DNA from 2 places in the Ochrobactrum sp. Marseille-Q0166 genome. Region 2 is predicted to be linked to the other one. Evidence: predicted binding sites of a transcription regulator. Region 2 holds the regulator's gene; the other holds the start of a gene.
The links. The regulator HrcA, encoded in region 2, represses chaperone genes, less so after heat shock. The targets are predictions, from matches to a motif close to GTTAGCACTCNCNNNNNGNGAGTGCTAAC.
Positions count from the first base shown of each region.

Region 1: the regulator HrcA is predicted to act here: its motif matches at 1,752-1,780, upstream of groES (co-chaperone GroES).

Region 1 covers NZ_JACJUO010000002.1:228,419-232,841, forward strand. Annotated here, with positions in the region: gene H5024_RS12205 (bifunctional riboflavin kinase/FAD synthetase) at 1-527, opposite strand, end outside; gene H5024_RS12210 (TIGR01459 family HAD-type hydrolase) at 552-1,400, opposite strand; gene groES (co-chaperone GroES) at 1,842-2,138, shown strand; gene groL (chaperonin GroEL) at 2,238-3,878, shown strand.
Region 2 covers NZ_JACJUO010000001.1:67,494-71,916, reverse strand. Annotated here, with positions in the region: gene H5024_RS00340 (trimeric intracellular cation channel family protein) at 1-496, opposite strand, end outside; gene grpE (nucleotide exchange factor GrpE) at 716-1,399, opposite strand; gene hrcA (heat-inducible transcriptional repressor HrcA) at 1,497-2,567, opposite strand; gene rph (ribonuclease PH) at 2,753-3,469, shown strand; gene H5024_RS00320 (VOC family protein) at 3,509-3,913, shown strand; gene rdgB (RdgB/HAM1 family non-canonical purine NTP pyrophosphatase) at 3,979-4,423, shown strand, end outside.

The DNA of each region.
Region 1 (4,423 bases), on a different contig from region 2:
GAACGAATGCGTGTTGAGGAAACAATTTCCCCGCCCTCGTCGCTGAATGCATCAACGAGCGAAACACTAAATCCAAATTTTTGCCCAGCCTCGACCAGGAATTCCGGCGTGCCGCGACGGCCTTTGCCGAAATGGAAATCATAGCCCGTTACCACGCAATTGGCTTGCAAACGGTCCACCAGAATAGTGCGAACGAAGTCTTCAGCCGAGAGCGCCGAAAAATCACCCGTAAACGGTTGTTCAACTACCGCATGAAACCCCATGAGACGCAGAATTTCAGCTTTTTCGGCGGCATCCGTCAGACGCTCAACAGGTTCGTCCGGCTTGAAAAAGCTGCGTGGATGCGGCTCGAAAGTCAGAACGACAGCCGGCAGTCCATCCATCTGTGCCAGCTCCAGCGCCCGTTCCAACACGGCCTGGTGGCCGCGATGCACACCATCAAAATTACCAATCGCCACCACGCAATCGCGCAGTGATTGTGGCAATTTGTCTGTTTCTGAAAGGCGCTGAAAAACTGGCTTTGTCATGATCGGCTTGTTCTCGAGCAATTATCAGACGAGCGCGTAAAGCGCGGCAACCGGCGCGTTTCCGTGCTTCTTCAGGAAAGCGTCCATTCTCTCGAAATCGACTGTTCCGTCCGTAGTATAATCTGCGGCATGAACGCCACCGGAAATATAGAGCACGTCGAGACCGTAATCCGCAGCGCCCTTTACGTCTGTAAGCACACCATCGCCGATACCCAGAATTCGGGACTTATCAACGGGCTGACCACGAATTTCCTCGACCGCCTTTGACGCCGCTTCATAAATCGGACGATGTGGCTTGCCGGCAATCAGTGTACGGCCACCAAGCTGACCATACTCACGGGCCAGCGCACCAGCGCACCATATGAGACGCGGACCGCGCTCAACCATAATGTCGGGATTTGCGCAGATGAAAGGCAAATTGCGCGAGCGGAGGCGTTGGAGCAAATCCGCATAGTTTTCTGGCGTTTCGGTTTCATCGTCATAAAGACCGGTACAAACGACACCCGATGCTTCAAACTCTTCCACCAGCTCAACATCCAGCCCCTCATAGATCGCGAGTTCCCGTTCGCTGCCGATATGAAAAACTTTGCGCGGGCCTTCGATGATAAGATCACGGGTCACATCACCGGACGTTACCACGCGGTCATAGGCGTCTTCCGGGACACCCAGCAGTGTCATCTGCGCAATAACGCTGCCAAACGGGCGCGGTGCATTGGTCACAAGAATAACCGTAATGCCTTTGGCGCGCGCCCGTTTCAGGGCTGCAACTGCCGGGGCGAAAGCCTCCACGCCATTATGCAAAACACCCCAGACATCGCAGAAGATTGCATCATATCCATCCGTCAAATCGTCCAGGCGTTCAGGCAGTTTCATCATTTTCCTCAATATCACTATTGTCCGGCAGCTACGCTCGTAAACGAATGTATCGCGTGGTTCCTCTACAAGACGCAAGCCTTCATGTCACCCGGCTTGAAGCTTTCTCCGCCCAGATCAAACAATTCTGTTAACCAAACACAATGTTTCCTGAAGATAACCGCGTGGGGGCAGCAATTTCCCGCTCCTTCTTGCCCAACAACTATATAGTCCCCACATTGAATGGAAGGGCCGACGCAACAGCATATTTCATGCGCACCGTGCCCTGTTGAGAAAAATTTATTTTCTGCCCTGTCAAAAAACGGCAACGATCCTTGACAATGAATAGGACCACTTCTATCTCTTGGGCACGTTAGCACTCAGACAGATCGAGTGCTAACAAGTTCGGATCGGTTCGATCCGTAAACAGGGTTCAACGTCTATAACACCAAGGGTTATACCATGGCTGATATCAAGTTCCGCCCGCTTCATGACCGCGTCGTCGTTCGTCGCGTTGAATCGGAAGCTAAGACTGCTGGCGGGATCATCATCCCGGACACCGCTAAAGAAAAGCCGCAGGAAGGCGAAATCGTCGCTGTTGGCGCTGGCGCTCGTGACGAAGCTGGCAAGCTGATCGCCCTCGAAGTGAAAGCTGGCGACAAGGTTCTGTTCGGCAAATGGTCGGGCACCGAAGTCAAGATCGGCGGCGAAGATCTGCTGATCATGAAAGAATCCGACATTCTGGGCATCGTTGGCTAATCCCTTCTGGCTCGCGCCGGCTAGGCGAAGCCAAAGATTAGTTTCTGCTTGAATATTAATTCACCATAATCTGACCGGGACATTTCCCAGGAGAGTAAAATGGCTGCAAAAGACGTAAAATTCGGTCGCACTGCGCGCGAAAAGATGCTGCGCGGCGTCGATATCCTCGCTGACGCTGTTAAGGTAACGCTCGGCCCTAAGGGTCGTAATGTTGTTATCGACAAGTCCTTCGGCGCTCCGCGCATCACCAAGGACGGCGTATCGGTTGCCAAGGAAATCGAACTCGAAGACAAGTTCGAAAACATGGGCGCACAGATGCTGCGCGAAGTGGCTTCGAAGACCAACGACACTGCTGGTGACGGCACGACCACTGCGACCGTTCTCGGTCAGGCTATCGTTCAGGAAGGCGCAAAAGCTGTTGCTGCCGGCATGAACCCGATGGACCTGAAGCGCGGCATCGACCTCGCAGTAACAGAAGTTGTTGCAAACCTTCTCGGCAAAGCCAAGAAGATCAACACTTCGGAAGAAGTCGCTCAGGTTGGCACGATCTCCGCTAACGGCGAAGCCGAAATCGGCAAGATGATTGCTGAAGCGATGCAGAAAGTCGGCAACGAAGGCGTGATCACGGTTGAAGAAGCCAAGACCGCTGAAACCGAACTCGAAGTCGTTGAAGGCATGCAGTTCGACCGCGGCTACCTGTCGCCATACTTCGTCACCAACCCAGACAAGATGGTTGCTGACCTCGAAGACGCTTACATCCTTCTGCACGAAAAGAAGCTTTCGAACCTGCAGGCTCTTCTGCCAGTGCTCGAAGCTGTTGTTCAGACCTCGAAGCCACTCGTCATCATCGCAGAAGACGTTGAAGGCGAAGCGCTTGCAACGCTCGTTGTCAACAAGCTGCGTGGCGGCCTGAAGATCGCTGCTGTTAAGGCTCCTGGCTTTGGTGATCGCCGCAAGGCAATGCTCGAAGACATCGCGATCCTCACCGGCGGTCAGGTTATCTCCGAAGATCTCGGTATCAAGCTCGAAACCGTTACGCTCGACATGCTCGGTCGTGCGAAGAAGGTTTCAATCTCGAAAGAAAACACCACGATCGTTGACGGTGCAGGCCAGAAGGCTGAAATCGATGCTCGCGTTTCGCAGATCAAGCAGCAGGTCGAAGAAACCACTTCTGACTACGACCGTGAAAAGCTTCAGGAACGCCTTGCCAAGCTCGCTGGTGGCGTTGCCGTGATCCGCGTCGGCGGTGCAACGGAAATCGAAGTTAAGGAAAAGAAGGACCGCGTTGACGACGCCCTGAACGCAACCCGCGCTGCGGTTGAAGAAGGTATCGTTGCTGGTGGTGGTACTGCTCTGCTCCGCGCTTCGGCTCAGATTTCGGCCAAGGGTGCAAACCCTGACCAGGAAGCTGGTATCAACATCGTTCGTCGCGCTCTGCAGGCTCCGGCTCGCCAGATCACGACCAATGCTGGTGAAGAAGCTTCCGTGATCGTTGGCAAGATTCTTGAAAACGCTTCGGAAACCTATGGCTACAACACAGCGAATGGCGAATTCGGTGACCTGATCAAGGCTGGCGTTGTTGACCCGGTTAAGGTTGTTCGCACCGCTCTGCAGAACGCAGCATCGGTTGCTGGTCTCCTGATCACGACTGAAGCTATGATCGCTGAACTGCCTAAGAAGGATGCAGCTCCTGCTGGCATGCCTGGCGGTATGGGTGGTATGGGTGGCATGGATTTCTAAGAAATCCAAAGACCCAATTATCTTGGAAAAGGCGGCCTTTAGGTCGCCTTTTTCATATTGCGTAACTCTTTATGATTTATAGAAAATTCACCTAAATTGAGCTTTTACGTAGATAGCCAATGTATTTTAGAATTTTCTGATTTACATTCTGCGCAGTTCGTGATCAATCGCTGTGTGATACTGGATAGACTTCCTAATTGCCCCCGCACTTGGAAGTCTTGTCTCAGGCAACAGGAAAGGCAGGCTTACGCCTGCCTTTCCACTTTTTAGTTTATAACTGTTATTCGCTGTTTTCAGCTTCGACCCGTTGGGCGTCATGACATAGGCCTTTTTGGCGATTGCCCACTCCCCACAATACGATTCAGCCTGAGAAGATAACTTGCCAATTCCGTCAACGCATATTCCACTTTGAGTATGCTATAGTCAGGAAAACAGTTCTGGATATAAATCCGTCGCGCTTGAGATGTTATTCACGACGTTCAAGACTGTCATCTATATTCTATTCCCGGATTATCTGGCAGTCGTCAGGAAGCGGGCTCTGAATT
Region 2 (4,423 bases):
AACGCTCCAGCACCACATAAAGACACGCTCCGGCAAGTGCCGCACTCACATAGATTTCTCGCCGCATCAGCACGGACGGTTCGCCCGCGACCATATCGCGCAAAATACCGCCAAGCGTTGCGGTGAAGATGCCAGTGACGATGGCAACCGATGGTCCGAAGCCGAGTGTCAGACCTTTGGCTGCACCTACGACCGTATAGGCGGACATGCCGACAGCATCAAACCAGAGCAGCAGCCGGTAGCGCGATTCAACAAGATGTGCGGTAAAGTAAACAAGCATTGCTGCTGACGTTCCTGCCAGCAGATAGAAAGGCTCAATAACCCAGAAGACTGGCGCACCCAGAAGCAGATCGCGAATAGTCCCCCCACCGATGCCTGTTATATTGGCAAGGAAGATGAAGCCGATAATATCGAGCTGACGGCGCGAGGCAGCAAGTGCGCCTGTCGCAGCGAAAACAAAAACGCCTGCAAAATTTGCAAAATCAAAGACCGTCACGCGCAGGCCTCCCGGCTTCTATTGAGCCTATACTTAAATTTGAGGAATAAACATAAAAAGAAAGAGCGGCGAGGCTGCTCGCCGCTCTTTCTCCGATGTTTGGAACCAAAGCATTTCCAGCAAAAGTGCGAAGCGGTTTTGCGTAGGATAATGCGTAAAAACAAAAAGATGGAATGGTTGCAACGACTCCGTTTAACCGGAGCTGCTCCAAGCGTCTTTTTATTCGGCATTCCCCTCAGGTGTAGTATCTGCTGCAACCTTCGGGCCACCCTTGGAAACACCGACCATCGCCGGGCGCAGCACACGATCACCAATCGCGTAGCCTGCCTGAACAACCTGAACGACGGTATTGTTTGGCAGCTCCGGATTAGGAACTTCAAACATCGCCTGATGGAAGTTCGGGTCGAACTTCTGACCTTCCGGATCAAGCTTCGTTACGCCGTGGCGTTCCAATGCCTGCAGCATCGCGCGCTCGGTCATTTCCACGCCTTCGGCGAGTGATTTCAGATTTGCGTCACTTTCCAGCGCATCTGCCGGAATCGCATCCTGTGCGCGGCGCAAATTGTCAGATACTGAAAGCATGTCACGGGCAAAGTTGGTGACTGCATAGGTGCGAGCGTCCTGTACATCACGCTGGGTGCGTTTGCGCAGGTTCTCCATTTCGGCAACCAGACGCAGCATCTGGTCTTTCAGTTCAGCATTGTCTGCTTCGAGCGCTGCAATGGTGTTGGCAGCAAGGTTCTCAGCATCAACCTCATCTTTTTCGACCTCAGCGCGGGCTTCAGCCTTGCGGCTTTTTAGAAAATCGTCGGCAGCACGCTTCAGCGCATCACGATCACGAGGATTGTTGATATCGCGCTGCTCAAGATCGGGGGTTTCAGGTGTGTTTTTTTCATCAGCCATTTTGTGTCTTCCGTCTTGAAATATGTTTAGGCCGGATATCGAGTTTCGCGGCGTTAAAATCAAGGTCTAATTTCCGGGCCTTGGTAAGTCTGACAACTTAACGCAGCAATCGCGATACGATTTGTGCCGTATAATCGACCATTGGCACGATACGCGCGTAATTAAGTCGGGTCGGGCCGATGACGCCAAGTGCACCAACCACCCGTTGTTCACTATCGCGATAGGGTGCCACCACTAACGATGAACCCGAAAGTGAAAATAATTTATTTTCGGAACCGATAAAGATGCGCACACCAGAACCCGATTCAGCCAGATCGAGCAGCTGGATCATACCATCCTTGGTTTCGAGGTCATCAAAAAGATGGCGCAGCCGCTCAATGTCGTCCTGTGCATGAATGTTCTCAAGCAGATTGGCACGACCGCGTACGATAAGCCGGGCAGGCTGATCCGAACCAGCACCACTCCAAACAGCAATGCCTTGCTCTACCAGTTCTTGTGAGAGTTGGTCGAGCTCCTGTCGTGTCTCTTGCGAAAGCTTTTCCAACTCAGATTTTGCTTCAGACAGGGTGTATCCATGAATATGCGCATTGAGAAAGTTTGATGCTTCGACCAATTGCGACGTCGAAATTCCGACCGGCAGATTGATAACGCGGTTTTCAACATCCCCGTTCTGCATCACGAGAACGGCCAGAGCGCGAGTAGGCTCCAAACGCACGAATTCAATATGTTTGAGCGCGCCCTCGGTCTTTGTGGCAAGCACAAGGCCTGCACCGCGCGACAAGCCAGAGAGAACCTGGCTGGCTTCTGTCAGAACGCTTTCGACCGAATTGTTCATGCCAGCTGAACGCACCTGTGCTTCAATGGAAGAGCGTTCATCAGGGCGCAGATCACCCACTTCCATGAAAGCATCGACAAAGAAACGCAGGCCAATCTGTGTCGGCAGGCGTCCGGCAGAAATATGCGGAGCATAAATGAGGCCGAGTTGCTCCAGATCGCTCATCACATTACGGATCGTGGCGGGCGAAAGACTGTGCGGCAGCAGGCGCGAGAGGTTGCGGGAGCCGACCGGATCGCCATCATTGAGGTAGCTGTCAACGATCAGTCGGAAAATATCGCGTGACCGCTGGTCAAGCGAATTAAGCAATTGATGTTCCGGCGACTTGATCATGGTCTCAATGCGAACCCTTGAATTTACAGACTATAAATATAAGCGAGCAACCCAACGCGTCAAAGGCTTTGCGCTCATAATGACACTTCTCTCAACATCTCTCTTGAAGGATCATGCGAAATTCCTTTCCATTCGAGCGCGACAAGCCTAAAAAGCCGCAACGAAAAACGAATTGAGGAAATACGATGCGTCCATCCAAGCGCGCTGCTGATGAAATGCGTGCCGTCTCTTTTGAGCGCGGCGTCTCCAAACACGCCGAAGGTTCGTGCCTTGTGAAGTTTGGTGACACCCATGTTCTTTGCACGGCAAGCTTAGAGGAAAAGGTGCCGGGCTGGATGCGCAATTCCGGCAAAGGCTGGGTCACCGCAGAATATGGCATGCTGCCACGCTCCACCGGCGATCGTATGCGCCGTGAAGCAGCGGCTGGCAAGCAGGGTGGTCGCACGCAGGAAATTCAGCGTCTGATTGGCCGTTCATTGCGCGCTGTCGTTGATCTTCAGGCATTGGGCGAATATCAGATCACGGTTGACTGCGACGTCATTCAGGCTGACGGTGGCACGCGTACGGCTTCTATCACTGGCGGTTTCATTGCGCTGCATGATTGCCTGCGTTGGATGGAAGCACGCCAGATGATCCGCATTGAAAAAGTGCTCAAAGACCATATCGCGGCCATTTCCTGCGGTATCTATGAAGGCCAGCCTGTGCTTGATCTCGATTATGCTGAAGATTCGGCTGCTGAAACCGACAGCAATTTCGTGATGACCGGCAAGGGCGGCATTGTAGAAATTCAGGGCACGGCTGAAGGAACACCATTCTCTGAAGAAGAGTTTGCAGCCCTCATGAAACTTGCTCGCAACGGTATTAATCAGCTCGTCGAGTTGCAGAAAGCAGCTCTTGCCTGATAGTTAGGGCCTTCTTTTATTCACGAGAGGGCCGAAGCTGTGCAAGCATCCCGCATTCTTGAAACCGCGCTCTATGTCCGTGATGTTGCCGAAGCGATTGAATTTTATCGCGACATTATCGGGCTTGAGCCGGTGGGCAAGGTGAGTGAACGAAATGCATTCTTCCACTGTGGCGACGGAATCTTGCTGTTGTTTAAAGCGGAAGAAACGCTGAAACCAGTGGCATCCGGATCGTTGCCGGTTCCATCACATGGAACGTCTGGTCCGGGGCACGTGTGTTTTGCGGCCACGCGTCATGAGATCGATGACTGGCGCAACCATCTCGAAAAGCACGATATTGCTATCGAGGCTGATTTCGAATGGCCCAATGGCGCGCGTTCGATTTATTTTCGCGATCCCTCCGGCAATTCGCTGGAATTCGCCGAGCCGAAACTTTGGAGCTAAAGCATGATCCCGAAAAGTGGGAAGCCAACTTCGGATAAGATCATGCGTAAAAAGGTAGAACTGAAATGAGAAACCTCGAAAAAGGCAAACTGATCGTCGCATCGCACAATGCTGGCAAATTGCGCGAATTCGACGGGCTGCTCGCCCCGTTTGGCTTTGAGGTCAGTTCTGTTGCAGCTCTCGGCCTGCCGGAGCCGGAAGAAACCGGCACGACATTTGAGCAGAACGCCTATATCAAAGCGCTCGCTGCGGCAAAGGGCACTGGTTTGCCGTCTCTGTCTGATGATTCCGGCCTGATGGTTGATGCGCTGGATGGCGATCCGGGCGTTTACACGGCTGACTGGGCAGAGACCAAAGACGGCACGCGCGATTTCAATATGGCGATGCGCAAGGTCGAAGATCTTCTGCAGGAAAAGGGTGCTCTCACGCCTGCCGAGCGCAAGGCGCGCTTTGTATCCGTAATCTGCCTTGCATGGCCCGATGGCGAAGCACAATATTATCGCGGCGAAG